One region of the Halomonas sp. AOP12-B1-6 genome, then DNA from elsewhere that is predicted to be linked to it. Evidence: predicted binding sites of a transcription regulator. Region 1 holds the regulator's gene; each other region holds the start of a gene.
The links. Region 1 encodes PhoB, which activates phosphate uptake and scavenging genes when phosphate is short. Its sites were predicted from a motif close to TGTCATANNNNTGTCANA; they were not measured.

Region 1 (7,557 bases):
GCTGAGCATCATGGCGTAGCAGCACGTGTTTGACAATTGCCAAGCCCAAACCAGTACCGCCCGTCGTCGTGCTACGCCCTTTATCAACGCGGTAGAAGCGTTCGGTCAGCCGAGGGATGTGCACAGGATCAATTCCCTCGCCGTTGTCCTCAACGTCAATACAGGCTCCGCCAGCTTGGTTATCTTTCCAGCGCAACGTGATGTGGCTCCCTGGCGGCGTGTAGCGAACAGCGTTAAACGCGAGATTAGAAATCGCGCTGCGCATTTCCTGCTCGCTTCCTAGCAGACGTGCCTTGCTGTCAAGCGCAATAGTGATGGTATGCCGCTGATCCGATAGCGCTAGCGCATCCTCACGAACACTCTGTAGCAAAGGGCCCAGCGACAACGGCTGATGATCCTTACCACTTTGGTCAATTTCTAACCGGGACAGCAGCAATAGGTCATTGACCAGGTTCTGCATTCGCTGCGTCTGCTCCTGCATTTGCTGAATACCTTTACCTAAGCGCGGAGGTAGCTGCTCGGCAAGATCGCCATAGGTTTCTAAATAGCCAGAAAGCACGGTGAGAGGGGTACGCAGCTCGTGGGATACATTGGCCACAAAATCGCGGCGCATCTGCTCCAGACGATGCAGACGCGTGATATCTCGCGCCATCACTAGCCGCTCATCGTCGCCGTACAGGGTAATTTGGTACTGCAGAATGCATCGCTCATCAATGGGCGATGTTAGCGTTAGCGGTTCACTATAGTGGCGGGCGTTGAAGTAGCTTATAAAGCCCGGATCGCGGAGTAAATTGGTAATGTGCTGGCCACGGTCGTGGGCCGTCTGCAGCCCAAGCATCGTGGTTGCAGCGCTGTTCCACCACTCTAAATCTCCGTGGCGGTCAAGCATAACGACGCTATCGCGCATCGCCTCTGACGACTCTTGAATACGCGCCAAAGTGGCACGCAGCCGACTTTGTGTAATGCGCTGGCTTTTTTGATAGCGATATAAGCGATCAAACAGTTCGCCCCATATCCCCTGGGCAGCAGGTGGTTCATCATGGGGTTGCAGGGTTAGCCATCGATACAGCGCGCGCAGCTGCCGCAAGTGATAAAACAGATACACTGCCAGTCCAGAAGCCAGCCCCAGCCCCGCTGCATCCAATAGCCAGCCAATGCTTGTCCCCAGCGTGGCGAGCCAGGCCAGTTGCCACAGTTCACGGCTCCATAGGCGCACATTTATACCCGTGAAGAGAAACGGTAACCGGTGCCCCGAACCGTTTGAATCAGATTTTGATGGGTTTCGCCTAGCGCTTTACGCAACCGGCGAATATGTACATCTACCGTGCGCTCTTCAACGTACACGTTGCCACCCCACACTTGATCAAGCAGCTGGCTACGTGTGTAAGCGCGCTCCTGGTGTGTCATAAAGAACTGCAGCAGACGATATTCCGTTGGGCCTATCTCAAGCGCCTTACCATCGGAGCTGACGCGATGACTCACCGGATCAAGCAGCAGTCCATTAACCTCTACGGGATCTTCAACACCACGCGGCGTTGCACGACGCAAAACGGCTTTAAGCCGTGCCACCAACTCGCGAGGCGAAAAAGGCTTGGTAATATAGTCATCAGCACCGGCTTCAAGCCCCTGAATCTTATTATCTTCTTCGCCTTTAGCGGTCAGCATAATAATGGGAATCTCAGCAGTGGCTTCTTCGCGCTTTAAGCGCCTAGCAAGCTCGATACCGCTGGTGCCAGGCATCATCCAATCAAGCAGCAGTAAATCAGGCTGGTGGTCGACGATCAAAGCATGAGCATCCTGAGCGTTATCCGCTTCGAGCACGCGATAGTCAGCCATTTCCAGCGCTACCGCAATCATCTCGCGGATCGGCGCCTCATCATCGACAATCAAAACGGTCTTGGCAGTCATACCAGAGCCTCAAGGGGTGCAAAGAGAGCTAATTCAATGAAAAATAGCTCAATGACATATCGATGACGATAACACCATGACTTGATGACAGTTACATGACAGCGGCGATTATTAGCCCGCCACAGGCCACCAACTTAGCGCAATACCCGCGAAAATAAACAAACCTGACCAAAAATTATTGAGGAACGCCTGAAAGCACGCATCTCGGGCACGGTGAAAAATTAACCGCTGCTGATGCAGAAAAGTGGCCGCCATTCCCGCGAGTCCTAACCAGAAAAAACCGCCTAGACCCACTCGCCACCCTACCCATGCTAATAGCAGCAACGTCACCACTTGTAATAAAGCAATAATGACGCGGTCCGCATTACCAAACAGCACGGCTGTCGATTTAATACCGATTTTTAAATCATCGTCGCGGTCCACCATGGCGTACTGGGTATCGTACGCCACGGTCCAAACCACATTAGCAAAAAACAATAGCCAAGCCTCCAGCGGGACATAGCCCAGCACAGCGCCAAACGCCATGGGGATCGCCCAAGCAAAGGCGGCGCCCAGCACGACCTGAGGAAGGTTGGTATAGCGCTTCATAAACGGATAAATAATCGCTAGCAGCACGCCACCCAGCGAGAGCATCACCGTGAACCAATTGGTCAGCAGCACCAAAATGAAGGATATCGCGATCAATGCGATAAACAGCAGCTGGGCCTCGGTTTCGCTAATACGACCGGTGGCTAGAGGACGATTTTTAGTGCGCTTTACATGCCCATCAAAATGACGGTCGGCATAGTCATTCACCACGCAGCCTGCGGCACGCATGGCGTAAACGCCGGCAACAAAAATAAGCAGCACATTGCGCCCCGGCACGCCCTGCGCGGCAATCCATAGCGCCCAAAGAGCGGGCCACATTAATAGCCACGTGCCTATGGGCCGATCCAAGCGCATCAGCTGTAAAAAGTCTGCCACGCGAGCCAATCCCTTCGGCCGCAACAGTGAACGATCCATGCTTACCTCACGAAAAAGAAAACGCAGCTGCTAGCCTAGCGCGAAGGCAGATCAAGGTCATCCGCCATTGCCCGCAAAAAGTACTCTTGTACCAATAACGACAGGCCACCATGCGTAAATACGGAGCGGCGGCCCCAGCTACAATCCTGCTCGACCCCATGTAGGCTAGCAAAAGGCGGGCGTTGTGTTGTCGCCTCTAATGGCCCTCGCACTAAGTCTGGCTGGCGAAATAACCAGCTGCCTAACGAACGCTCGCCCAAACGATCTAAACGCTGGCCTTTTAGCTGTGTCAACGGCGCTACTGAGCGCGCGACCACCCACGGCGTTTCATCTAAACACAGCGCTACTTCACGCAGCCATGCATAGCGTTTAGGGCCAATCCCCAGCGCCTGGGCTTCATCGGGCAGCGGCCATCCCACACCTTGGCGCAGTAAACGCACCCGAAAAGGCTTGCCACCGCCTGCGGCTGTTAAACGAGCGGTTAACGAATCGGTGGAGGCTACCCACTGCCACCATGGAGAGCTCATCGCGGGGCGCGCCGCATGGACGGGGCGCCAGCGTGGAAAGAGATACATTTGCCGGCCAGCGGGTGATGTCACCGAGTTCTCCAGGGCAATAACGGGAGCAGCTAGTGTAACATGACGCTCTAACAGGCTTTGGTTTCAGCAGCTTTTTCAATAACTCTTTCAATAACTCTTTTAGCGACCTTTTGGATGTCTGCATGCCCGCATCATATACACAGATAATGTCAACGACACCGCTATCGTCTCGCGCTGCGCTGGTGATTATTGGCACGGGGATGGCAGGCATAGGTCTTGCTCGTGCACTGCGACGGCAGGGCGACACACGCTCTATCACGCTGATCAGCGCTGACAGCGGCGACGATTACAGCAAACCCCTGCTTTCTACCGGCTTTAGTAAAGGGTTAGCGCCCGAGAAATTAGCTCAGCGAAGCGCCGCAGAGCTTGGCGAAGAGCTAAACGCCCGAGTAGTTACCCACACCCATGTCAACGCACTGGATGTGGATAACCATGCGGTGCTTTTAGGCAATGCGCCAGGGCAAGAGCGGCTGAGCTATGAAACATTGGTGTTAGCGACCGGAGCGGCACCTCGAATGCCTTTTAGCAGCGAGCCTAGCGTTGCTTCACGCTGTTTTACGGTCAACGATTTGGACGACTATCGCCGCTTTCATCAGGCGTTAAGTCACGGACATTCACGGGTAGCCATTGTGGGGGCCGGGCTAGTCGGCTGTGAGTTCGCTAACGACCTTCACGCCAGCGGCCACCCAGTGTCCATCATTGCCCCCGAAGGTAATCTGCTTGCGCGTCTGTTACCGCCGCCATTAGGTCACGCCTTAGGCGATGCGTTCAGCGACGCGGGTATCCGACTTTATTTAGGCCGCACCATTGAATCGATAGCGCTCAGCCACGCCAATGATATTGCGCTCCACTTGGATAACGGCTCCGTACTAAGCACCGACATCATTTTGATGGCCACGGGCCTTGCCCCGCGCACAGCACTTGCCGAAGCGGCAGGTTTAACGGTGTCATCTAGCGGCATTGTGGTAGATCGCCACCTGCGCACATCGCACCCCAATATTTATGCGTTAGGCGATGCAGCCTGCGTCGACGGGGTGAATGCCATGTACGTACAGCCGCTGCAAGCAAGCGCCAAAGCCCTTGCGGCCACCCTGGCCGGCACCCCCACCCGCGTAAGCTTTGGCGCGTGGCCGGTAGTGGTTAAAACCCCGTTATTACCCGTGGTTGCCTACCCGGCTCCATCTCCTCCTGAGCGCTGGAGAATTGAAGGCGAAGGCGGCGATATCAGTGCCTTGGCGGAAGATAAAGACGGGCATTTGATTGGTTTTGCGTTGACAGGCGGCTGCGTGAGAAGGAAAGTGGAGCTTTCCAGAGCAGCACCTGCGCTGCTAGGCTGATTTTCGCCGCGTTCACGACTAAGCTAGATTAAGCTAACCTAGTCATGGTGACGCACCCAATAACATACCTTCGTTTTATACGTTCGATTTTTATCAAAGGGAGATTCCTTATGCGCAAACCTGAACTCGCTGCTGCTATCGCTGAGAGTGCCGACCTGTCTAAAGACAAAGCTGGCCAAGTACTGAATGTCATTCTGGATGAAATCACCAACAGCGTCGCCAAAGGTGAAGATGTTGCTCTGATTGGTTTTGGCACCTTTACAGTTCGCCAACGCGCTGCGCGTACCGGCAAGAATCCACAAACCGGTGCACCGCTGCAAATTGCAGCCAGCAAAAATGTCGCCTTTAAGCCTGGTAAAGCACTGAAGGACGCCGTTTCCTAATGAAGCTCAAGCTGACGCTGTGGCTACTGGGCTTAATGCTCAAACGAGCCCTGCGCCGCAAGCCGCGCTTTCGTGAGCAGCTAGAGCGCATGCGCGGCTTGGACTGGGGAATAGCCACCGAAGATCTAAGTATTGCCCGCCACTACCGGATGACGCCGAAAAGCATCCATACCGGTAAAGGGCTACCCGTAGACTTAGATCTTGAGCTACGCTTCCGCGATCAAGCTACCGCCTTGAAAGTACTCAAAAAGCCAACACAGCAGGCCTTTCTCGACGGCATGATGAGTGGAAACGTCCGCTTAGTCGGCGACTCTGCTGATATGAACAAGCTGCAGAAACTGCTCAAGTATCTGTAGTAAGGCACTATCGGCTTAGAGCCAATCAAGCGGCATTGGGTAACGGTTCTGGCTAAACGCGTTTAGCCAAAAACAGCGCAGAGGTATAACAGCTCTCGATGGATATACCTCATCAACGCTTAGTTTACTTCCGCGTTACCCTGGAGTCTGGCTCGGTGCGCCGCGCAGCGGCGCGCTTAGACATTGCTCCCTCGGCAGTTAGCCGGCAAATTTCATTGCTGGAAGAAGCCTTGGGGGCGACCCTCATGGAGCGTCAGCGTGACGGCATTTCACCCACGCCAGTGGGTGAAATGCTGCTTGAGTACTGCGAGCGCCGCGGGGCTCTTGATGAAGGCTTTATCGCCTCACTTGAATCCTATCAGCGTATGGAAACCGGCAAAATTTCACTCACGGTGGGTGAGGGTTTTGTTAGCGATTTAGTAGCGTCCCCGCTACACGAATTTACCCAGCTTTATGCAGGCATTCAGCTGGATATCCATATTGCAGGCACCTCAGGTATTATTGAAGCGGTGGTCGGCAATCACAGCCATATCGGTTTAATGTTCCACGAACGCACTCACCCCCAGCTACGCTTTTGGGCATCTAGCCCCCAGCCGCTGATGGCTATTTTATCTCCCGATCACCCTCTAGCCCAACAAACCACGCCGCTCTCACTTATTCAGCTCAGCGCACAGCCGATGGCCATGTGGGATATCAGCCACGGCGTACGTCAAATGGTTGATCAAGCTTTTCAACAGGCGCGGATTGTTCCACAGCTAGCCATGAACACTAATTCAATGGTGGTGTTGGCACAGTATGTGCGCAGCGGCATGGGCATCACTTTACTGCCAGCCTTCGCCGTCGCCCATGATTTAGAAGCAGGTACGCTCGTCGCGCAGCCGGTCGATAACCCATTATTTCAGCGCTCCCACGCGCACATGGTCACCCGCGTGGGTCGCCAACAGCCTAAAGCCAGCATTCTATTGCTGCGCCATTTACAGCGCTGGATGCAGGCGTTTCAAGACTCTAGTTCGGCGAATAATCAACCAACACCGCTTCCATAGCCAAAGGCAACGCTTGCCTGTGTCGCAGTTTCCACCCATACGCTTTGCGGCACGGTATATTCACGCAGTCCCTCCAGGCCGCTTGACCGGCCAAAGCCGCTATCACCAAAACCACCAAACGGCGACATGACGCTGATCGCTTTGTAGCTATTGATCCACACCGTGCCTGCACGCAGCTGCCCTGCCACGCGATGCGCTCTTGCCACATCCTGGCTCCATACCGCACCGGCCAGGCCAAAACGCGTTTCATTGGCTAAGCGAATAGCCTCGGCTTCATCGTCAAAGCCCATGGCGACCAATACGGGGCCAAAAACCTCCTGCTGGGCGATTTCCATATCGGGCGTTACGTCGACCAAAACCGTCGGAGCTATGAAGTAGCCTTGTGCTTCCTCAGGCAATCCCGCTGGACGCTTACCGCCCGTTAATAACCGCGCGCCAGCGGCCACGGCGGCATCAATCATGCGCATAACCTGATCAAACTGACGGCTATTTTGCAGAGGCCCCATTCGAGTCGCTTCCTCACTGGGTAGCCCAACTTCGATCTGTTCTGCCGCGCGCGCTAAGCGCGTGGTGACCTGCTCAAATACCGAGCGCTCAATCAATAGCCGCGAGCCCGCCACGCAGCTCTGCCCAGCGGCGGCAAAAATGGCGGCTTGAGCGCCTGCTACGGCTTCATCCAGCTTAGCATCGGCAAATACGATGTTGGCCGACTTCCCGCCAAGCTCTAGCACGCTGGGCACTAAGCGCCGTGCGCCCGCTTCAGCAATCATGCGCCCGCTCTGAGGTGAGCCAACAAACACCAGCTTACTGATGGTGGGGTGATCGGTTAGCGCCGCGCCGGTCGTCTTACCCAGCCCGTTAACAATATTAATCAGGCCTTTAGGCAGCCTTTGTGATTGCTCTTGCCCACCGGTTTCGAGCAGCATTGC
Region 2 (7,557 bases), on a different contig from region 1:
GCTGCATGGGGCGGGAACGCCAAAACAACAAAGAGATTGCCCCTGAAAGCAGCGGCAAGAGGACGGGAAGAGCAACTTCAGGCCTCACGTATCGGTATCCTTCATCTTATCGAGATCATCAGCCTTAACCACTTCATAGGCACGTCGAATCAACACCACCGCAAAGGCAAGCACGCCAAAGGCAATTACGATAGCTGTCAGCACTACCGCTTGGGGTAAGGGATCAGCGACGGCGCCTACCGGCTGCATTATGCCTTCAGGAATCAGTGGCGGCGCGCCCCGCGTCAATCCCGCCGTTGTAAAGATCAGCAAATTGGCCGCGTTTGAAAGCAGCATTAAACCAATCACCAGCTTCACGATAGAGCGACGCAGCATCATGAAAATAGCCGTTGCGTAAAGCAGCCCTATGGCTACCGCCATTAGTGGTTCCATGCTGAGCCTCCTGTTAACTCAAGGTTCATCCTTGTCGACCTCCATCAGCGTCATCACCATACCGGTGACTGAGCCCAGCACCGCGAAATACACACCGATATCAAAAATCAGCGGCGTGGAGGCTTTAAAGTCGATGATTGGAATAGTCCACCACTGGGCGGTTAAAAACGGTTGCCCCATAAACCAGGCAGGCACGACGGAAATCATTCCCAGCAATAAACCAATGCCAATAAGGTCTTTGGGGTCAACCATACGCAGCACTTGCTTGGTCGCGCTAACGCCAAAGGCAAACAGGTAAAGCGTAAATGCCCCCGCCGCCACCAGGCCTGCGATAAAACCGCCGCCCGGCTCATCGTGTCCTCTAAGCAACAAGAAAACGGAAAACATCAGCTGCAGCGGCATTAAAAAACGCGCTGCCGTATTGAGGATAATGGTGCCTGACTTAACCATTGTTAGGCTCCTTAGCCGCTACTTTGCTGTTTTCACTCGGTTTATTCTCATTACCTTCGCTATGACGCAGCTTCAGCATGGCAATAACGCCAACGGCTGCGAGCGCCAAGACAAACATCTCACCTAGCGTATCTAGCGCCCGGTAATCGACCAAAATGACATTGACGATATTGCGGCCAAAGGCCAAAGGGGCGCTGTTCTCAATCATGTATGTCGAGATAGGTTCAAACTGCTGAATACTCCACGAAGTCATAATCAGCAGGCAAATCAAAATACCCATCATGGCGGCGACAGCGCCATCACGGATACGCTCAAGGCTGGTAGAAAGACTCGAAAAGCGCGGCAGCCGGAACAATACCAGTACCAGCAAAATCACCGTCAAGGTTTCCACCAGCAGCTGGGTAATGGCGAGATCAGGCGCACTGAAAAGAATAAAGATTAACGCGATAGAGAAGCCCATCACGCCTACCGACACCACCGCCCCAAGCCGGGATCGAGAAATGGTCGCGAACAACGCTCCCATTACCATACAGCCTGCGACAACGGCCTCGTGAAAGCGCACGTCTAGGTCAAAGGCAAGCTCAGGCGAATGGCGCAGCAATATGGAGTTACTAATCAAAACGATCAGCGTAATCAGCATAATAAGAATGTAATTACGCATATAGCCGTTTTGCAGTATGCGCGTTTGCCACTCGGAGAAATGTACGATGCCATTCATCGCGCTCTCATAGCCGGCCTCAGGGCCATGGCGCATAACCGGCGCCAGTATGGATAACTTGGCACGTACGCTGTCCCAGCGTTTAAACAGCAAAAAGCCTAAGCCAAGGCTGACAATCGACATTATTAATGCCACGTTCACGCCATACCAAAGCGACAAAGAAACGTCGCTCGGTTGCCCAGAAATGGAGCTCGCGGCAGCGCTCAGCAGTGCATCGGCGCCTAACGTCGCAGGCCATAAACCAAGCAAAAGTGACCCTGTTGCTAAAAGCGCCGGCCCCGCTAGCATGCTGAGCGGCGCCTCATGAGGATCTAGCGGTGTTTGATGACGTTTGCCGTAAAAAGGACGTAACGCAATAATAAAGGCTACCGCGATCGTTAATATCGCGGCAATAAAGGCAAATATCACCAGCAGCATGTTGAAGCTGTCGGCGCCGAGTGCCGACTCAAACTTCAGCTCCTTGCCGATAAAGCCTATTAACGGCGGTACCCCAGCTAACGAGAGCGCAGCAATCAGCGCAATCGTTGCCGTTACCGGCATCACTGAACGTAGCCCCCCCATGTGCGTCACATCCTTGGTACCGGTTTCGTGATCCAAAATACCGGCGACCATAAATAGCGCCCCTTTATACAAAGAGTGCGCCAAAAGGAAAGTAACGAAAGCGGTCATCGCATAGTCACCGCCAATACCTAACAGCATTGTCAGTGTGCCCAGCGCCATAATCGTTGAGTAGGCTAATAGTTTTTTAATATTCGTATGCTGAATAGCTAAGAACGAACCGGTCAACATCGTGGTCGCGCCGACTACGGAAAGAATCCCTACCCACAACGCCGTGCCGCCCAGCTCTGGATATAGCCGCGCGAGCAGATAAATACCCGCTTTCACCATGGTGGCTGAGTGCAAGTAAGCCGAAACCGGCGTTGGCGCAGCCATCGCGTTAGGCAACCAAAAATGAAACGGAAACTGAGCTGACTTAGTGAACGCGCCAAGCAGCAAGCAGATCAGCATGGGGGTATAAAGCGCATGCTCACGTAAATCTGTATCGCTACCAAGAATCTCTGACAGCGACCAGCTGTCGCTAGCAATGCCCAGCAGTATCAGGCCAGCCATTAACGCCAAGCCGCCGGCGACGGTCACAAATAATCCCTGACGCGCTGACTTGCGTGCCTCAATATCCGCATGATTAAAACCAATCAGCAAATACGAGGTAATACTGGTTAACTCCCAAAAGATGAACAGCGTTAATAAGCCGTCGGCCAATACCAGCCCTAGCATGGAAACCATGAAGGCTATTAACGCGATATGAAACCGCGCGAGATCAGGATGATCTTTCAAATAGCCGCCGGCATAAATTAAAACGAAAGCACCAATGACGGTAATCAACAGCCCGAAGAGTAGCGACAGGCCATCTAACAAAAACGTAAGGCTGATACCCAATGACGGCACCCACTGCCACTCGAGTAGCAAGCTGCCATTGCCAATCACATAGGGAGCCTGAAGGGCTAACCACGCCGCCAGCCCTGCTGGGAATACTGCCAGCACAAGGCTTGCGCGCTGGCCGAACCATCGATGCAGCAACGGCGACGATGCAGCCAGCAAAAAACCCATTAATATGGCAAGTTGCATCTAGCATTATCTCCTAAATAACGAAACGCCCCACCGTTAGATCGGGCGCGAGGGCTATGGGCACCATGCCTTTGGACTGGAACGCCAGCGTTGAATAATAGTGATTTCAAAGTGAGACAGCTTATAACAGACAGTTTTGCCTGACCAGTCAAACGCTTAAATGCAAATAGCCGCAGCGAAGTAACCCCCGCTACGGCTATTATTGCGCTTTAGAAAAAATCAGTGGGCAGGCAACCATCCGGCTAATTCGTTATTAATCACGGCAAGCAGTGCCTCTATATGATCGTCGCGATCATTCAAGCACGGTATGTAGCTAAACGTTTCACCACCTGCCTTCATAAAGCTATCGCGAATCTCTTCTTCTATCTCTTCAAGGGTCTCAATGCAGTCTGATGAGAAAGCGGGTGAGATAATCGCGATGTGCTTGTGCCCCTGTTGAGCCAACTCAGCCACGTGCTTAACGGTAGCCGGCCCCAGCCACTTCTCGGGGCCAAACTTCGATTGAAAGGCGGTATCCACTTCTTCTTTGCTAAAGCCGAGTGTTTCGCGCAGCAGCCGCGTTGTTTTCTGACACTGGCAGTGATAAGGATCCCCTTGCTTCAGGTAGCGTTCAGGAACTCCGTGATAGCTAGCCACCAGCTTGGTTGGACGCGTCGGCAACTCGGCGTACGCCTCTTGCACAGAGTTAGCCAGAGCCCGAAGATAGGTAGGATGGTCAAAATACGCGGGCACCGTACGGATATAAGGCTGCCACTTCATCTTCATCAGCGTACGAAACGCTTGGTCGTTAGCCGATGCTGTCGTTGGTGAGCCGTATTGAGGATAAAGCGGGAAAAATACGATTTTTTCGCAGCCCTTCTCTTTTAAGCGCGTCAGCACACTTTGGGTTGAAGGATTTCCATAACGCATACAGAAATCAACTTCAACATCATCACCATAAAGCGCCTTTAAGCGCGCTGTCATTTTCTCGGTCTGCGCGCGAGTTATGGTCAGTAGCGGACTTTCATTTTTGTCGTTATTCCAGATACTGCGATACGCTTTACCCGACGAGAATGGGCGTTTAGTCAACACAAGCAGTTGCAGCAGCGGCTGCCATTTCCAGCGGGCATAGTCGACCACGCGCGGATCAGAGAGAAACTCATTTAAGTAACGACGCACGGACCAATAGTCAGTGGCATCCGGCGTACCTAGATTTGCGAGCACAACACCCACTTTGGCACGCGGCACCGGCGGGTGATCACTGGACGCGTGCGCTAAACGCCCTGCCCCAGGCTGATCCTTGACGACGCTTTCGGTCATTACATTTACTCCCGAAAATACCTAAACAATTGAAAAAAGGTCATTAAAAAAATAAAAAGACACAAAATATGGCGACTTAATTGCCAAGCGGCTCACGCAAATTCTATCACTTATCGGCATACTGTCGGCATAAAGTTATACTACAATTACTGCTTGTATAACTATTTTGAAAATAGCTACCGATAGGCGAATCATTATGAACCGTTTTACGCCATTAAAGGCCCGCCCTCCGGTCACTCTATTTCACGATGGGCACTGCCCCTTCTGCCGCCAAGAAATTGCCTGGCTAGCCAAACATCACCACATAGACCACATCGCATTAGTGGATATTCAGGATGAGTATTTTAACGCGCAAACGCACGGATGCGAATTCACCGCCATGATGGGGCAGCTGCATTTACACGATAGTCAGGGAAAGTGGTATATCGGAATGGATGCCAGCCGTGCCCTGTATGCAGTATTGGGCTACCGGCGGCTAGTGTGGATATCGTGCTTGCCGGGGATACGCGGCCTAATGAACGCGGGTTACCGGTTTTTTGCCCGTCGCCGAATACGAATCGGGCAGTGGTGGGAAAAACGTCAATCTAAAGCTTAGCAAGGTGGCGTAAACGCGTTAAAAGACGAGCGGCATACGCGAAGTAAGTGGCTCACTGTAGTGCGTGTCGCGACCAATGACTTCATCGTGAGGCACGTGCTGGACTAAATAAGCACGATGAATCTCGGCACGCTTAAGCTCCATATAAACATCATCTAACGAACGGAACAGCATCGGCTTATTGCGCTGCATTAACATATGGCGCTCGCCTTCAACATCCTCTAACTCAATTTGATAAAAACGACTACCCGAATGGATAATCACGCGTATTTCGAAGTTGTCGTGGCTGGCGACAAACTGTTTAAGATCTTTCAACTCCATGGTTCACTCCTGTTATTGATACATACTAAATAGGGCACAGCATGGCTGTGCCCTATGACATTTCAGTTGCCCTATTATTACATTGTCATGACAGCTTTCAGTTTCATGACAGCTTTCAGTTTTATGACATTCAACAACTAAGACGACGCTAGTGCAAGAGAGTTCCAGACCAAAGCGTCAACAAATGCGATTAATTACTGATATTCAGAGGGGTCGATCGCTTTACCCAGTGAATTGCGATCAATCCAATTGCCGCCTTTCGTTTCTTTATAGCGGAAAACTACTTTATCTCCCACGGTGACGGGAACCTCTCCGTCTTCGGTTTGATAGCTGTATCTCTCGCCCTCCACTACCAGGTGGTAACGATAAAGGTCCGGCATACCCAGCCACTCTTTGAAAGGCCCTTCCCGCTCTAGTGACTGTAGCTCACCGCGACCTTCAAGCTTAGGAAGACGCTGCCGATTACCGCGCCGAAATCCACCTGCCATTTGCTACTCCCATTTTTGCATTGCACATCAAGTTAATCGCCAAACGAATCGCCGTAGCTATCCGGGGCTAAATCTTCAAAGCGCGTATATTTACCAATAAACGCCATATGTACCGTACCGATAGGTCCGTTACGCTGCTTACCAATAATTAACTCGGCAATCCCCTGGTTGTCGGGATTGTCAGGGTTATAAACTTCATCGCGATAAACAAAAGCGATAACATCAGCATCCTGCTCGATAGCGCCCGACTCACGCAGATCCGACATAATAGGACGCTTGTTAGGACGCTGCTCCAACGAGCGGTTCAGCTGTGAAAGCGCGACGACCGGGCAATTAAATTCTTTCGCTAAGCCTTTCAAAGAACGCGAAATTTCAGAAATCTCACCGGTGCGGTTTTCACTGAAGCCAGGGATCTGCATTAGCTGAAGATAATCGATCATGACCAGCGCAATGTTGCCATGCTCACGAACTACTCGACGCATCCTGGAACGCATTTCATTGGGCGACAATGCGGCCGTATCATCGATAAACAGCTGCTTATCTTTGAGCAGATTCACCGCAGAGGTTAAGCGTGGCCAGTCTTCGTCTTCTAATTGACCGGTACGAACACGAGTTTGGTCAATCCGACCAAGCGAAGACAGCATCCTCAGCATCAACGATTCCGCGGGCATCTCCATCGAGAACACCATCACCGGCTTGTCGCTGGCGATGACCGCATGCTCGACCAGGTTCATGGCAAACGTGGTTTTACCCATTGATGGCCGGCCGGCAATAACCACCATATCCGACGGCTGCAGACCCGTGGTCATATCATCCAGGTCACGAAAACCCGTCGAAAGACCGGTCATCTCACCTTTCAGGTTAAACAACTCATCAATACGGTCGACGGCTTTGGTTAACAGCTCACTCATGCCAATAGGGCCGCCCGTTTTAGGGCGTTCCTCAGCAATTTGGAACACTAACCGCTCAGCTTCATTGAGCAGCTCATCCGCCGGACGCCCTTGAGGCGTAAAGGCGCTGTCAGCAATTTGATTAGCCGCGCGGATCAGCTTACGCAGCGTGGCACGTTCACGCACAATATCGGCATAGGCACGAATGTTGCTGGCAGACGGCGTGTTACGCGCAAGCTCGGCCAGAAATGCCAGGCCACCCACGGTATCCAAGTGATCGCGTGCTTCCAGGGCCTCAGAGATCGTCACCACGTCCAACGGCTGTGCGGATTCGGCTAAATGAATCATCACATTGAACACCAATCGGTGTTCATAGCGATAAAAATCATCGGCCACCAGACGCTCAGAGACGTTATCCCACGCCTGATTATCCAGCATGAGCCCGCCTAATACCGACTGCTCTGCCTCAAGCGAATGCGGCGGCAGTTTTAGCGCGGCCGTTTCTTTATCAGCAGAAGGCGTGTCCTGCATGGCAAGCTCCTTTAAATACGACAACGTACCCAGTAAAGATGCTTATCTTAGCCGAGCCCATACCGCGCGACGACCCACATCATCAAGATGTTGCCTTAAAGTACCCGGCGCTAATGAACTGGATAATTTAGGCAACGTCCAGAAATAACAAAAGGCGCGGGAAAACCCGCGCCTTTTGAGGCGTACGTGTCAGCGCAAAGAATTACT
Region 3 (7,557 bases), on a different contig from region 1:
TCTCGGCATTTGATAGTTACGCCGCAGCCAATAGCCTGATTTGTTTGCTGGCGAACGGCGTTTTACACCGTCGCCTGGCAGAGGGGCGAGAGCGGATCAGCGCGATCAGCGATATGTACGTTGAGCTCAGTGAACTTGAAACACCGATCATGAGTATCGATTAGCACATACGTTAGAAATCGTTGGCGTTTCAACGTGAGGCGAAGATGTCCGCTAGCGCCCTAGCCTCACGCTGATTCTTGCTATTCGGCGTTCAGAAAGTCTGCCACATCAAGCAGTATCATCTCATTATCATCAGCCTGCCCTTGCTCGCGACCAATCGAGAACGGATAGTTATTGTCGTTGGCGACCACGATAGTTCTTTCATCGACTCTATCCACGTTCTCAATAGTCACAAAGGGAAAATTAAACGTGCCGTCGATCGTGCCTCGCGGTGCGATGCCGTTGGGATCTTGAATGTCCATGAGGTCTATATAGGCGATTTTCTCAAGCACACCTTGCTCGTTCGTGCGATCGAGGTCGATAAGATAGATACGCTTGAACTCGGCGGGATCGTTCGCCCACTCTGCTCTAGGGTCTCCTTGGCGGCTATCACGCTCGATAATCAGGCCGCGGGTGCCCTCAATAAGATTGAAGTCGCCAATGGCATGATCCGCTGACGCGAGTGGGTAATAGCGAGTTGTATCGCCCCATTCGCCTGTGTCAGTGCTGAGTTCGAACATTCTTAAGACGGGCGTGCCATCAATGGTTTCCGGGGCATTATCATTACTGTCCCATACAGGCTTTTCCAACAATGGATAGAGCGTTGTGTGGTCTTCGGAGAGCGCCATACCCTCATAGCCACCGGAGCGAAAAACGACAACATCATCTGAAAGTGGTGCGCCGGGGTTTGGGGTCAGGGCAAAGGCATTGTCGGGCGAGCGCATCATCGTGCCGCCTGGGTTTGTGGCTATCACTTGCAACACTTCACCCTCCTTATTGACCTGGATAATCCAGGGGCCGAATTCATCACCAATCCAGTAGGTATCACCCACCGGCTGGATCGATTCGATGTCGAAATCAGCACCGGTCAAAAATCGCCCGGGGGTGGCTTCATTCATAATAGGGAAGGGTACCTTGCGGTTTGGGTCCGAGAGTTGAACGGTCTCCTCAATAGTGACGCGTCCGGTTTTCCAGTCGGGGTTTATGATGTTAAACATCAGTATGATATCGGAAGAGTTCGCCTTAGAGCCAAAGCCGTTATCGGTTAAGACCAGAAAACGATCGTCGCCAAGCGAGCGTATACCTGAAAACCCTTGCAGCGGCTGGCTGGGAAAAGGGAGCGCTAAACCAGTGGCTTGTACGTTAGTGTATAACTGCTCAATACGTCCTTCTTCTCCAGTAAAGCGGCCTGAGGTGTTGTAGTGTTCAGCGGCGCCGGATGGGGCCGCTACAAACGTGCTGCCGGGCAGTTGAGCATGACTGGACAAGGTGGCAGGAAAGGCCTGCTGAGAATAAGCTGAATCCGTAAATACAAAGGCGAGTAAGGCTGTGGCGAGTATCGGTTTCATCATCACTATTTAACCTTTGCAAAGAAGATAAGATGTAGCTGAGCAGGGTCAGCTACATCTATCTTCTTCAACAAAGGTGATAGTTGAATGACAGAAAGCAGATCTTTTGATTTCTGGCCGTTTTGACTATTTTGGCTAACGTTTTTTGTTTACTGGTTAACCATTCCATTGAGTCGCCTGAGCGAACACAAGAAACGCCAACGCAATCAGCACCCATATGCAAAAGAGGGGGAAGAAGAACTTGACCCATTTTTGCCACGTCACCCCAGCCAGTGCCAGCGTGGCCATAAAGTAGCCTGACGTTGGGTAAAGAATATTGCCAATGCCGTCGCCGAGCTGGAAAGCCAGCACCGCGGTTTGTCGTGTGACGCCAATAATATCGGAAAGCGGTGCCATCAGCGGCATAGTCACCAGGGCCTGACCGCTACCGGAAGGAATGATGAAGTTAAAGCCTAGCTGGGCGAAGAACATGCCAATAGCCGACAGTAACGTGGGCAGGCCGCCAACCAGATTGCCCAGTCCAAACACCAGCGTATCCATGATCTGACCATCTTCCAGCATCACGGCGACACCGCGAGCAACCCCTGCGATCATCGCTCCCACGAGCACATCACGGAAGCCCTGGTTAAAGCCTGCGCATATTTCGTCGGTGTTAAGCCCCGCGATCAGCCCCACCACAATCCCCATAATGATGAAAAGCCCGGCCATCTCCATCATGAACCAGCCTTGCTGTAACACGCCGTAAATTAGCACGCCGAAGAAGGCAAAGGCCGCGATTGCGGCTAGCTTTTGACGACCGTTGGCCACCAGTGCGCGGCCATTATCGGCATGCTGATAGAGCGAACGCTTTTCAGACTCGCCCGGGTCACTGCTGAGCAGGCTAAAGGATGGTTCGTTATGCACTTTGCGGGCGTAGCGCATGACAAAGAAAATGGCCGCCGCCAGCATGACAATAAACGCCAAGATGCGCAGCCCGTAGCCTGAATAAAGCGGGAGTGCTGAAAGCTGCTGGCCCAGGCCGGTATTGATGGGGTTGAGTACGCCGGTAGTGAAGCCGACAGTAGTGGCACATAAAGCCACCGCCGCCGCCGTCACTGAGTCAAAGCGTAATGCAATCATCAGTGGCAGGATTACCGGGACGTAAACCAGCGCCAGCTCCTGGGTGCCAATAACGGTCGCGATGAGGGCAAATACTGTCATCAGCACTGGAATGGTCAGCAGGCTTTGTCGGGCAAAGCGCCTAGTCAGCTTATCGACACCAATCTCGATAATGCCGGTATGCCTCAATACCATGAACATGCCGCCAATCATGAAGGTAAAAAAGACAACTTCCCCGGCACTCATCAAGCCGTTGGGAATCGCCAGCATGAAATCGACAATGCCCACTGGAGAGGGGGCTATTTGTTCATAAGAGGTCGGGTCGATGGTGATACGACCAGCCGGGCCTGGAACGCGCTCGAACTGCCCTGCGGGCACAAAGTGCGTGGCGATCGCCGCTAGCGCAATAAATATGAACAAAACGGCGTAGATATCGGGGATTCTACACCAGCTTTTCTTAGGCACTGGGCGTTCAGGGGAGGGCGAAGGGGGGATTTGTTGGGACATGCGTTGCCTCGCGTTATTTAAAGCCACCCTTGAGGGCAGCCGTTGTTATAAATGCCTAGTTATAAATGCTTAGTTATAAATGCCTAGTGTGAGCCGAGCAATGACATCGTCTAGCCACTAGATCAACAAGGGCCAAACGGTGAAGCACTGTCATTTGAGACACTGTCATTTGAAACATTGCCATTTGAAGCATGGTTCGTATGGTTTTAGAATTATGAAACGAAAGTTTCTAAAGAAGTTACTATTGGGAGGAGTGTTTCACAAGGGCTTTGCGAAAGATCGCTTTAATGTGTGTCGCAGATCTTGTATACAAGATGTTTTCTTTATTTTAATAAAATCAGATAGGACCAATCATGCCAGCTACTTACTACGCTCCCACGGGCGGTCATCCGCCGCAAACGCAGTTAACCGCTGACCGCGCTGTTTTTACCGAAGCCTATGCGCTGATTCCTAAAGGCGTGATGCGTGACATAGTGACAAGCAATTTACCGTTCTGGGAAGGCACGCGCCTGTGGGTGCTCGCGCGGCCGCTATCAGGCTTTGCTGAAACATTCTCACAGTACATTATGGAAGTGCAGCCCAACGGCGGTAGCGATAAGCCTGAGCTGGACCCTCAAGCTGAAGGCGTGCTGTTTGTGGTGGAGGGTGAGTTAACGCTTATATTAGCGGGCGAGCGCCATACCATGGTGCCCGGTGGCTATGCGTTTATACCGCCTGGCAGTGATTGGCAGGTACGTAACGAATCAGCAGCAGCAGTGCGCTTTCATTGGGTTCGTAAGTCCTTTGAGTTTGTCGAAGGGCTCGACGTGCCTAAAGCGTTTGTGGTCAATGAGCAAGACATTGCCCCTGTTGAAATGCCAGGCACCAACGGAAGCTGGGCGACGACACGCTTCGTTGATCCTAATGATGTGCGCCACGATATGCATGTGACCATTGTAACGTTCCAGCCGGGCGGCGTTATTCCCTTCGATGAAACCCACGTGATGGAACATGGCCTTTACGTGCTGGAAGGTAAGGCGGTTTATCACCTTAATCAGCAGTGGGTTGAAGTAGAGGCCGGCGACTTTATGTGGCTGCGCGCATTCTGCCCCCAAGCCTGTTACGCCGGTGGGCCAGGACCGTTCCGCTATCTGCTATATAAAGACGTTAATCGTCATCCCGCCCTTCGTCTGAAATAACGTGTAAGGACAACGCAATGCTTAAACTCACTGCTACACCGCTAACGGCAGAGGCGTTTGCCCCTTTTGGCGATGTGATTGATGCGCGCAACGCCGCGTCGTTCCCTATCAACGCTGGTCGTACCCAGCGCCATCATGACCTCGCTAAGGTGGAAACGCTGGGTGAAAACGGCCACACGCTGATCAACATTTTTATCAGTCAGCCGATCACACTGCCGCTTGAACTGACGTTTTTAGAGCGCCACCCTCAAGGCAGCCAGGCGTTTATGCCGCTGCATGAAGAGCGCTTTATCGTGGTGGTGGCCACTCCCGGCGAGCATATTAACTCAGGTGACGTGCGTGCCTTTGTGACCGACGGCCATCAAGGCGTCAACTACCGTGCAGGCACCTGGCATGCCGTTCAATCGGTGCTGGAACGAGAAGGCGAGTTTTTGGTGGTAGATCGAGGCGGTGACGGCAATAACTGCGAAGAGTTTCCCATGGCGATAACCGTGACCTTGGAATAATCCGTGCCTGTGAGTGGTACCGCTGTCATATAGAGCGCGTTAAACTGATAAGCTAGTGTTATTCAATAGAGTCTCGTTATCCAATAGCGTCACTACAGGCTAATTCGCATGGTGGGAATATTATGAGCGCACTGCACTTTTCTTCGATCCGTCGTACCAAAATTGTCGCCACTCTTGGCCCTGCCAGTGATCGTGAGGGCGTATTGGAGGCCATGCTTGCTGCGGGCGTGGATGTGGTGCGTTTAAATTTCTCTCATGGTACCGCCGATGATCACCGTCGACGCTTAATGCAGGTACGTGAAATCGCCGCGAAGCTAGGCCGTAGCGTTGCCGCTTTGGGCGACCTTCAAGGTCCCAAAATCCGTATTGCCCGTTTTCGTGATGGTGCGGTGGTGCTCAAAGAAGGCCAGCCGTTTATTCTCGATATGGCGCTAGACGGCGATGCAGGTGATATTCACCAGGTGGGCTGCGACTACACAACGCTGTCGCAAGATGTCTCAGCAGGTGATCGCCTGTTGCTGGATGATGGTCGCGTCGTTCTAGACGTTGTTCGCGTCAGCGGCCAGCAGGTGTATACCGTTGTGGTCGTGGGCGGCAAGCTTTCCAACCATAAAGGCATCAACAAGCAGGGCGGTGGGCTTTCTGCCCCAGCGTTGACTGAAAAAGATAAAGAAGATCTGAAAACTGCCGTCGAGATTGGCGTGGACTACTTGGCCATTTCTTTCCCCCGCCACGCCGAAGATATGCTGGAGGCGCGCCGCTTGCTGGGCGAGGCGGGCAAAGATATTGGCTTAGTCGCGAAGGTTGAGCGTGCTGAGGCCGTGGCGGATGACGCCACCCTCGACGGTATTATTGAAGCATCGGAAGCGGTGATGGTGGCGCGGGGTGATCTCGGCGTTGAAATTGGCGATGCGAAGCTAGTCGGCGTTCAAAAACGCATGATCAAGCGTGCTCGCTCACTTAATCGCGCGGTGATCACTGCTACACAGATGATGGAAAGCATGATTTCGGCGCCGCTGCCCACACGGGCAGAAGTGTTCGATGTGGCTAACGCCGTGCTGGATGGCAGCGATGCAGTGATGCTCTCAGCGGAGACCGCCGCAGGCGACTACCCGCTTGAAACCGTAGAAGCCATGGCGCGGGTTTGTTTAGGCGCTGAGCGTGAAAAATCAGCCCAAGAATCCGGCCACCGTATTCATGAAGGTTTTGCTCGCCCTGATGAAACCATTGCGCTTTCAGCGATGTATGCCGCGAATCATATGACTGGCGTTAGCGCGATTGCCTGCATGACGTCTTCTGGCTACACGCCGCTGATTGCATCGCGTATTCGTTCTGGTTTGCCGATCGTGGGTCTGGCACACAACCCTATCGCACAGCGCCGCATGGCACTGTATCGCGGGGTGGTGTCGCTACCTTTTGATACATCTGAAATGTCACCCACCGAGCTAAATGAACGTGCGCTTGAACTGCTGGTGAAAACCGGTATCTCAAAAGCCGGAGATCACGTGATTCTGACCCGCGGCGATCACATGAACGCTCATGGGGGCACTAATACGATGAAAGTGATGGAGATTACCGACCAGCACGCTGAGCATAACGGCTAATAGACGACGTGGCTGGATGCTGGCCTGCTGCTGATAGGTTCCCCATATGTTGGGGAGTTACGCGCATCATAAAAGGAAGTACGCATGAACTCTACGCGTCGCACGCTGCTTAAGGCGTCGTTACTGTTACCGCTGGCGGCACTGTTGCCGATGTCGTTACTTAGTGCTGTGGCGTGGGGGCAGGCGAAGCCAGCCGGCCTGCAAACGCTGGCGCTTGCTATTCATAGCGAGGATGGCCCGCATCGTGTAGACGTTGAAGTGGCGGAAACGATTGCTCAGCGTCAGCGTGGTTTGATGGAGCGTGAGAGCATGCCAGCAAGCAGTGGCATGCTGTTTCGGTTTGAGAGAGAACAGTCGGCTAACAATGCCTTTTGGATGTATCACACGCTAATCCCCCTCGATATTGCCTTTATCGATGGCAATGGGCAGATTGTCGCCATCAATACCATGCCGCCTTGCGAGTCCTCTGAGCCCAGTCGTTGCCCTTCCTATCCGGCCGGTGCCGCGTATTACTCGGCGCTAGAGGTTAACGGCGGATACTTTGCCGAGCGCGGTATTAAAGTGGGCGACTGTGTATCGGTCCCTGATGATGCAGGTTTCTGCCAGCCCGCACCCTAAGCTAGACGGGGTGCGCGGCGGAATTTAATCACAATCAGCGCGATACCTGAGACCACCAATCCTCCACCTATCAGCTTGTGAATGCCTAGGCTGTCGCCCATCAGCAGCGCGCCTAGGCCCACCGCAAATACGGGCGTTAGAAGCGTCATGGGAATGACGCGATTGATCGGATGGCGCCGCAACAGTGTGTACCAAATCCCGTAAGCGACAATCGATGACATGACGGCGGTGTAAATGATTGCTCCCCAGCCCACCCAGCTTGCCTGCTTAATTGCCTGCCATTGACCACTTTCAAATAGCCACGACCCTAGCGCTACCTGAGGTACTGCAAACAGCGCCACCCAGCCTGCGAGTGCCAGTGGGGCAATCGGTGGGCCGCGCTTAATTAACAGCTGCGAGATTGCCCAGCCTAATGCGCTCAGCAGCAAGATAGTTAATGGCAAAGGCGACGGCAGCGTTGGCCCTCCCGCAATGACGGCTATACCGGCAAAGGAGA
Region 4 (7,557 bases), on a different contig from region 1:
GGCCGCAACGCAGGTCGTGTCCTTACCCGCGAAGAGATATTCAGCGATTTGCGGGGAATTAAGTACGACGGCCAAGATCGGTCGATTGATGTGCGTGTATCACGAATCCGGCCCAAAATTGGCGATGATCCTCACCATCCACATCGCATCAAAACGGTACGCAGTAAAGGCTATCTCTTCGTTAAAGACAGTTAATTTTAGAGGCGGTGTCATGCGGCGGGTGTTCAGCAGCGGGTCGTTTTTGCGCTTCTATGTGCTGCTGGGCCTCGCGCTACTGGTGATGTTGGCGATGGTATTGGCCGGGTGCTCGTTTATCGAACAGGTGCGCCGCGAGGACTATCGCGAGCAGCTCGCCGCGCTGCCGATGTCACTGATGACGCGCCGGCTGGCCGACACGCCTGTAGAGCAACGCGGTGGCCTGCTGGATCGCTTTTCAGAGCGGCTGGATTTACAGCTTACGCTATTGCCCATCGCCGATGCTGATCTTGGCTACTTTGAACGCTCCCGCTTAGAACAGGGCAAAATACTGGTTGCAGAGGATCCTTGGCGGTTGCAGCAGCGTTTGCCGGAAAGTAACCAGCTGTTACAGGCTTGGCTGGCGGACGACTGGAGCGAGCACCAGTGGCACGGCAGCATTTCATTGCTAGGCGACTGGCTTGCGGTAACTCCCTTGAATGAGCGTGAAAGTCTTATAGAAGAGCTGCGTTCGGGGAGCTGGCCGCTGCAGCTACTGGCCACCGTGCCGGACCGGCTAACTGCTGAGCAGCAAACGCTGTTGGTTAGCGGTGGTATCGTGACGCAATTAGTGTCCGACAAGCTATCGATTACGCTGCTTTATCAACTGCCCGGTGAATCGGCGTGGCTACAGGCGGGCCCCATTTCCCGTGGCGATACCTTACCGCTGAATTTACACCTTCCCCTATTAGTTGGGCTGATGATCGTACTCAGCCTTATCATCTATTTAATTATGCGTAGCATTGAAGAGCGCATGGCAAGGCTTGAGCTGGCCGCTACACGGATTGCTAGCGGGCGTTTAGAAACCCGAGTAAAAGTTGAAAGTGGTGATTTTCTAGGCCGGTTGGGAATGGCCTTTAATGGCATGGCTAGTCAGGTGCAGAGCCTGCTGCGGGGGCAGCAAGAAATGATTCGCGCTGTTTCTCATGAGCTGCGCACCCCGGTGGCGCGCATTCGTTTTGCCGTCCAAATGGTCGAAGATATGACTGACCAGCCCGCTATCCGGCGCCAACTACAGGGTATTGATGCTGATATTACGGAGCTTGATGAGCTGGTCGATGAAATTCTGACCTATGCAAGATTAGGCGGCGAAACGATTAACGGCGCCGAGCTTGAAACCGGGCTGGTCGAGTGCCGGGCCATGGCAGAGCGCGTGATTGATACACTCTCGCCATTGCACGAAGGCTTAACATTCACACTACTACAAGGTGACGAAGTCGAGCTTCTGGCGGAGCCTCGCTATTTACAGCGTGCGCTGCAAAACTTAGTGGGTAATGCCTGCCGTCATGCCACGGCTCAGGTGGTCGTCCGGCTATGGGATGAGCCCAGGCTCGTCCGCATTGATGTAGAGGATGACGGTCCGGGTATTCCACCTGAAGCGCGTGCCGATATTTTCAAGCCATTTGCCCGGTTGGATGACAGCAGGGCCAGGAGCTCCGGCGGCTACGGGCTGGGGCTTTCGATTGTGCAGAAAGTTATGGCTAGCCACGGCGGTAGCGTTACCGTCGATAATAGCCCCCACTTGGGCGGGGCGCGTTTTACGCTGCTGATTCCGCGTCGAGATCCGCCGGCTTAATCCCTGAGAGCACCGCAAAAGATGTCTCGCGAGCAGTGCGTAAGAAATCCTGCATCCAGGGTGCTTCCCGCGTTTCTTCGCGAATCGCCGCGTAAAGTGTGCTCCATACTCCGTGCTCGCCCAGTTTCACCGCGCTAACATAATCACGCTCCAGGTACTCGGTTAGCGCCCAGCTAGGCAGTGCGCATACGCCGCGTCCGCTCGCAACCAGCTGCATCATCATAATGGTTAATTCTGCTGTACGGATTTCACGCGGGCGGACGTTGGCTGGATGTAAAAATTGGCTGAAAATATCCAGACGCGACTGCTCGACGGGATACGTGATCAGCGTTTCATCCGCGAGCGCCTGAGGTTCAATAAACCCTTGGCCCGCAAAAGCATGCTGTCGAGCGATAGCCAGTAATCCTTCATAGCGGAACAGCGGGGCATAGTGAATGCCGTCAAGCGGCTGAGGATCAGCGGTGATGACGAGGTCTAGCTGCTCTCGGGCGAGCGCCGGTAGCGGGTCGAAATGGTGGCCACTGGGGATGTCGATTTCAACTTCTGGCCAATGGTTACGAAAGTAGTCCACCGTCGGCATCAGCCATTGGAAACAGCTGTGGCACTCGATTGCCATATGCAGCCGGCCCTGCTCGGTACCCGCTAAGCGCGCTAAGTCCCGTTCTGCCTTACGTACCTCAGGCAATAACTGATCAGCCAAGGCGAGCAGGCGCAGTCCCGCGCGCGTAAATTCCACCGGGCGCGTTTTTCGTATAAATAACGCGCTGTCGACGCGGCCCTCTAAATCTTTGAGCTGGTGAGACAGTGCCGATTGAGTCAGATGGACGCGTTCGGCAGCATCGACCAGCGAGCCAGTTTCGCGCAGAGCAAGCAGCGTGCGAAGGTGGCGCAGTTCAATCATGGCTTAACCTTTTTGTGTGAATAAATTTCATCTTTGTCATTAAAAAAGGTATTTTTATTCATTTTAGTTTATGGTCAGACTTTGTGAAATAATTCACGTTGGCAGATATCATCATGACAGTTTCTCATATTCTCGGCTATCCCTGCATGGGGGCCTAGCGGCGAGCCCGCTGCGGCTGGGTGCAAAGCTATGGGGCACGGTGCGTAAGGCCGCCGGTTATCTTTGATGATGTGCCTCGCCCTACGCCAATGTGTTCGTTATCTAGCTTTTGACGCATAGGCGTAAAGCAGCGTTTCTTGAGCGCTGATGGGGTTACTCTCGCCAGGGTTTTGGAGCTGGTAGCTGCCGTCGGTTTGTAGTAGCCAGCTCTGGCAGTTGTCGACCAGATAGGTTTCAAGGTCTTTGCGCACGCGGATAGCGAGTTTTTTATCTAGCAGCGGAAAGCAGGTTTCCACTCGATGAAACATGTTGCGTGACATAAAGTCGGCGCTTGAACACCATGTTTCTGATTTGCCGTCATTGTGAAAATGAAATACGCGGGTGTGTTCCAGCAACCGGCCAATAATGGAACGCACGCGGATATTGTCTGACACGCCGGGCACGCCGGGTTTCAGGCAGCACATGCCACGAATAATCAGGTCGCACTCTACGCCCGCTTGGGAGGCGCGATAGAGTGCTTTAATTAATTTAGGCTCGGTTAACGAGTTGCATTTGATAATGATGTGCCCGCGTTCTCCTTGACGCGCAATGTGCGCTTCACGGTCAATCATTTCGACTAACCGCTCGTGCAGCGTAAAGGGGGCGTGGAGCAGCGTATCAATTTTACGCGCGCGGCCCATTCCCGAAAGCTGCTGGAACACTTTATGTACGTCAGCGCACAGCAATTTGTTCGCGGTCAGCAGGCTATAGTCGGTATAGAGCTTGGCCGTTTTGGAGTGATAGTTGCCGGTGCCAAGGTGCGCGTAGTAGCACAGTTCGCCCTTTTCACGGCGCACGATATGCAGCATTTTAGCGTGGGTTTTATAGGCCATAATGCCGTAAACGACGATGGCGCCGGCTTCTTGAAGGCGTGAAGCAAGCTGCAGGTTGTCGGCTTCATCAAAGCGTGCTCGCAGCTCAATCACCACGGTGACCTCTTTACCTTGGCTGGCCGCCTCCACTAGTGCACTCACAATAGGCGAGTCTGCCCCGGTGCGGTAAAGGGTCTGCTTTACCGCCAACACATGGGGGTCGCGAGCCGCTTCGCGCAGCAGGTCTTCAATCGGTGAAAATGACTGAAAGGGATGATGCAGCAGAATGTCGTTCTTCGCGATGGCATCAAAAAGACTGCCTGCCTTGAGTGCTTTGGGAATGCTGGGAATGAACGGGCGATAAAGCAGCTCAGGGCGGTCAACGTCGCCTAAGGCTGACATCATGCGCGTTAAGTTGACCGGACCTTTAACGCGGTACAAATCATCATTTTCAAGCTCAAACTGGCGCAGCAGAAAATTGGCTAAGCCATCCGGACAGTTGTCGGCTACTTCCAGCCGTACGCCACTGCCATAGCGCCGCGCCAGCAGCTCACCGCGCAGCGCTGAGGCTAAGTCAGACACTTCTTCGGGGTCGACGCTCATATCGGCATTGCGGGTCAGGCGGAATTGATAGCAGCCGCGTACGCGCATGCCGGGAAATAGCTCATCGGCGTGGGCATGAATCATCGATGATAAAAACACATACTCTGAAAAGCCTTCTTCGCATAGCTCCTTGGGCAGTGCCATTAGCCTTGGTAGCGAGCGCGGAGCAGGCAAAATCGCCATGCCGCCTACGCGGCCAAAGGCATCCTTGCCTTCCAGTTCAACAATGAAGTTGAGGCTTTTATTTACCAGCCGTGGGAAAGGGTGCGACGGGTCAAGGCCAATCGGGCTGATGACCGGCATAATCTCGTTATCAAAAAAGGCTCTGCCCCAGGCTTGTTGCGCTCTGGTCCACTGATCTCGCCGGCGAAAACGTAGCCCCTGAGCTTCCAGTGCGGGCAGCAGCATTTCGTTGAGAATTTGATATTGTCGGACAATTTGCGCATGGGCGAGCTGGGATATTTCCGCTAGTACTGCTTTGGGCAACCGGCCATCGGCTGCCGTGGTTGTATCGCCCAAGGCAATTTGATGTTTGAGGCCTGCGACGCGAATTTCGAAGAACTCATCCATATTAGAGGAAAAAATAAGCAGGAACATCAGCCGGTTGAGTAACGGATGCGCATCGTCTAGCGCCTGTTCCAATACGCGGATATTAAACTGTAAATGCGACAGCTCGCGGTTGAAGTAGAGTTGGGTGTCGTCAAGATCGGTTTCAGGCAGCGCTTCACGCGCCTGGACGCCGGTGGGCGTACGATTTATACGTAGCGGCATATCGCCGTCGCTGCTGGTTTGATCGGTAGGCGATAATGGTGGACTGGAAACGTGCTCGTCCATGGTGGATCTCCCCGCGTCGATGGCTCGAACGTATCATAGCCTGATACTGATAGATCAGCGCAGTATGCGGGGAGAAGATGACAAATACGTGTCACTGGATTGTCATCTTGTTCAACATCATGCCAATAAGCGGCTTAGCGACGCTGTACTTCATTAGCCTTGCTGCAATAGCCGGGCCGCATCAAGTGCGAAATAGGTCAAAATGCCGTCTGCCCCGGCGCGCTTAAAGCACATCAGTGACTCTAGTATGACGGGTTCTGCTTCCAGCCAACCGTTATCGAAGGCTGCGCGATGCATGGCGTACTCGCCGCTGACTTGATAAGCAAAGGTGGGAACCTTGAGTTCATCCTTTACCCGGCGCACCACGTCTAAATAGGGCATGCCTGGTTTGACCATGACCATGTCGGCGCCTTCGCTGATGTCCATGGCCACTTCATGCAGCGCTTCATCGCTATTGGCGGGGTCCATTTGATAGGTGCGCTTGTCCGCTTTGCCCAGATTAGTGGCCGACCCAACCGCATCCCGAAATGGCCCATAGTAGTGCGATGCATACTTCGCGCTGTACGCCATGATCCGCACGTTGTGTAAGTTTTCTTGCTCCAGTACTTGGCGAATTGCGCCAATGCGTCCATCCATCATGTCAGAGGGCGCCACCACGTCGGCACCGGCTTCTGCATGGGAAAGCGCCTGTTTCAACAGCGTTTCTACGGTGCGGTCGTTTTGCACGTAGCCTTGCTCATCTAAAATGCCGTCTTGACCATGAATGGTATAGGGATCAAGCGCCACATCCGTAATAATACCAAGCTCAGGCAGCGCTTCTTTTAGCGCGCGCACGCTACGCTGCACCAGTCCGCTGGCGCTATAGGCCTCTTCGGCTAGCTCACTTTTTTGCTCAGGGCCGACGACCGGAAACAGTGCCAGAGCGGGAATGCCCAATGCAAACGCTTCGCGAGCTTGCTCAATGAGTAGGTCGATTGAAAGCCGTTCCACGCCGGGCATCGAAGCTATGGGTTCACGCTGATTTTTACCTTCAAGAACAAAGACCGGCAGTATGAGATCGGAGGGCGTCAGCGTTTTTTCTTGCATTAAGCGGCGTGAAAAATCATCACGGCGCATGCGGCGCATGCGCGTGGCAGGAAAGTGGCGGGGAGTAAGTGCACTCAAAGGTTGTCTCCATTAAGGATCGCAAATGAGGGTGTTAAATAAGAGTGCCCGAAGGCCTGCCGGCAGTATATCAGCCATACCCTGCGGCGAAAGACGCCTTGTGGCAAACAACCACACTGACTAAAGTGGGCAACAGCTTTGCGGTAGTGCGTTCGGCAAACTCTACGTGGTTTCGGATAATAAGGAGATAGGCATGGCCAAACAGGTGGCAGTCATTTTAGCCGGATGCGGCGTTTACGATGGTTCTGAAATTTATGAGACCACGCTGACGCTGCTGCGCTTAGACCAGTTGGGTATTGAGTATCGCTGCTTTGCCCCCGATATCGATCAGCAGCATGTTGTTAATCATCTTACGCAAGAGGTTGTTGAAGGCGAGCAGCGTAACGTGCTGCTAGAGTCTGCTCGCCTAGCGCGGGGGGAAATAAGCCCCCTAGAGGCGTTGGATGCGGATAACTTCGATGCGGTGATTGTGCCCGGTGGTTTTGGCGTCGCCAAAAATCTTTCAGACTTTGCCAGTGCCAGCGATAATATGCAGGTGCTAGACGCGCTGAAAGAGGCGCTGGCGGGCTTTCGTCAAGAAGCCAAGCCTATCGGCCTGATGTGTATTGCTCCGGTACTGGTGCCCCGCCTGCTGGGGGATGGTATTGCCGTCACGGTGGGGAATGACCCGGCGGTATCCGGTGCTATTAGCGCCATGGGCGGGCTGCACCGCACCTGTAGCGTAGAAGATATCGTGGTTGATTTTGAGCACAGCGTGGTAACGACACCCGCGTACATGCTGGCAACGCGCATCAGTGAAGCTGCCACCGGCATCTTTAAGCTCGTCGATCGTATCGCAGAAATGATGGATTAAGGACTATTGCGAGGTTGTTAACGGTAGATATAAAAAGCCGCCGCCATGATTAATGGCGGCGGCTTTTCGATATCTACGTCATTAGTGCCTTCGCTATAGCATGTCTTCTTGCTCTTCCGCCGCCTCTTTCTCCGCTTTGCGCTTGCGTACTAGGCGACCAAACAGCAGACCAACCTCGTAAAGCAGGTACATCGGAATCGCCAGCAGGCTCTGTGAAATAACATCCGGTGGCGTAAGCAGCATGCCCACCACGAAGCAGCCCAGCAGGATATAAGGACGCTTCTTGGACAGGCTTTCTACTGTGGTGGCGCCAGAAAGAATTAGCAAAAAAGTCGCGATAGGAATTTCAAACGCTACGCCGAAGGCAAAAAATAGTTTAAGA

Region 2: a site for PhoB is predicted at 5,517-5,534, ahead of ACT3TR_RS09780 (DUF6482 family protein). Genes of this name have one in related genera too.
Region 3: a site for PhoB is predicted at 1,626-1,643, ahead of ACT3TR_RS11735 (esterase-like activity of phytase family protein). Genes of this name have one in related genera too.
Region 4: a site for PhoB is predicted at 5,248-5,265, ahead of ppk1 (polyphosphate kinase 1). Genes of this name have one in related genera too.

Annotation. Positions count from the first base shown of each region.
Region 1 covers NZ_JBQSYK010000002.1:664,622-672,178, forward strand. Annotated here, with positions in the region: gene phoR (phosphate regulon sensor histidine kinase PhoR) at 1-1,216, opposite strand, end outside; gene phoB (phosphate regulon transcriptional regulator PhoB) at 1,219-1,908, opposite strand; gene ubiA (4-hydroxybenzoate octaprenyltransferase) at 2,020-2,910, opposite strand; gene ACT3TR_RS08405 (chorismate--pyruvate lyase family protein) at 2,946-3,485, opposite strand; gene ACT3TR_RS08410 (NAD(P)/FAD-dependent oxidoreductase) at 3,632-4,846, shown strand; gene ACT3TR_RS08415 (HU family DNA-binding protein) at 4,957-5,229, shown strand; gene ACT3TR_RS08420 (hypothetical protein) at 5,229-5,585, shown strand; gene ACT3TR_RS08425 (LysR family transcriptional regulator) at 5,684-6,628, shown strand; gene ACT3TR_RS08430 (aldehyde dehydrogenase family protein) at 6,607-7,557, opposite strand, start outside.
Region 2 covers NZ_JBQSYK010000003.1:144,053-151,609, forward strand. Annotated here, with positions in the region: gene ACT3TR_RS09750 (Na+/H+ antiporter subunit D) at 1-88, opposite strand, end outside; gene ACT3TR_RS09755 (Na+/H+ antiporter subunit C) at 85-432, opposite strand; gene ACT3TR_RS09760 (Na+/H+ antiporter subunit B) at 451-882, opposite strand; gene ACT3TR_RS09765 (putative monovalent cation/H+ antiporter subunit A) at 875-3,226, opposite strand; gene hemH (ferrochelatase) at 3,446-4,525, opposite strand; gene ACT3TR_RS09775 (thiol-disulfide oxidoreductase DCC family protein) at 4,722-5,120, shown strand; gene ACT3TR_RS09780 (DUF6482 family protein) at 5,139-5,441, opposite strand; gene ACT3TR_RS09785 (hypothetical protein) at 5,636-5,929, opposite strand; gene dnaB (replicative DNA helicase) at 5,962-7,350, opposite strand; gene rplI (50S ribosomal protein L9) at 7,553-7,557, opposite strand, start outside.
Region 3 covers NZ_JBQSYK010000003.1:572,837-580,393, reverse strand. Annotated here, with positions in the region: gene ACT3TR_RS11740 (MurR/RpiR family transcriptional regulator) at 1-164, shown strand, start outside; gene ACT3TR_RS11735 (esterase-like activity of phytase family protein) at 243-1,553, opposite strand; gene ACT3TR_RS11730 (YfcC family protein) at 1,707-3,155, opposite strand; gene ACT3TR_RS11725 (bifunctional allantoicase/(S)-ureidoglycine aminohydrolase) at 3,509-4,333, shown strand; gene ACT3TR_RS11720 (ureidoglycolate lyase) at 4,351-4,839, shown strand; gene pyk (pyruvate kinase) at 4,962-6,443, shown strand; gene ACT3TR_RS11710 (DUF192 domain-containing protein) at 6,528-7,061, shown strand; gene ACT3TR_RS11705 (DMT family transporter) at 7,058-7,557, opposite strand, start outside.
Region 4 covers NZ_JBQSYK010000003.1:697,727-705,283, reverse strand. Annotated here, with positions in the region: gene ACT3TR_RS12260 (response regulator) at 1-195, shown strand, start outside; gene ACT3TR_RS12255 (ATP-binding protein) at 212-1,810, shown strand; gene ACT3TR_RS12250 (LysR family transcriptional regulator) at 1,773-2,711, opposite strand; partial or broken gene ACT3TR_RS12245 (hypothetical protein) at 2,879-2,962, shown strand; gene ppk1 (polyphosphate kinase 1) at 2,969-5,158, opposite strand; gene hemB (porphobilinogen synthase) at 5,312-6,322, opposite strand; gene elbB (isoprenoid biosynthesis glyoxalase ElbB) at 6,516-7,175, shown strand; gene tatC (twin-arginine translocase subunit TatC) at 7,269-7,557, opposite strand, start outside.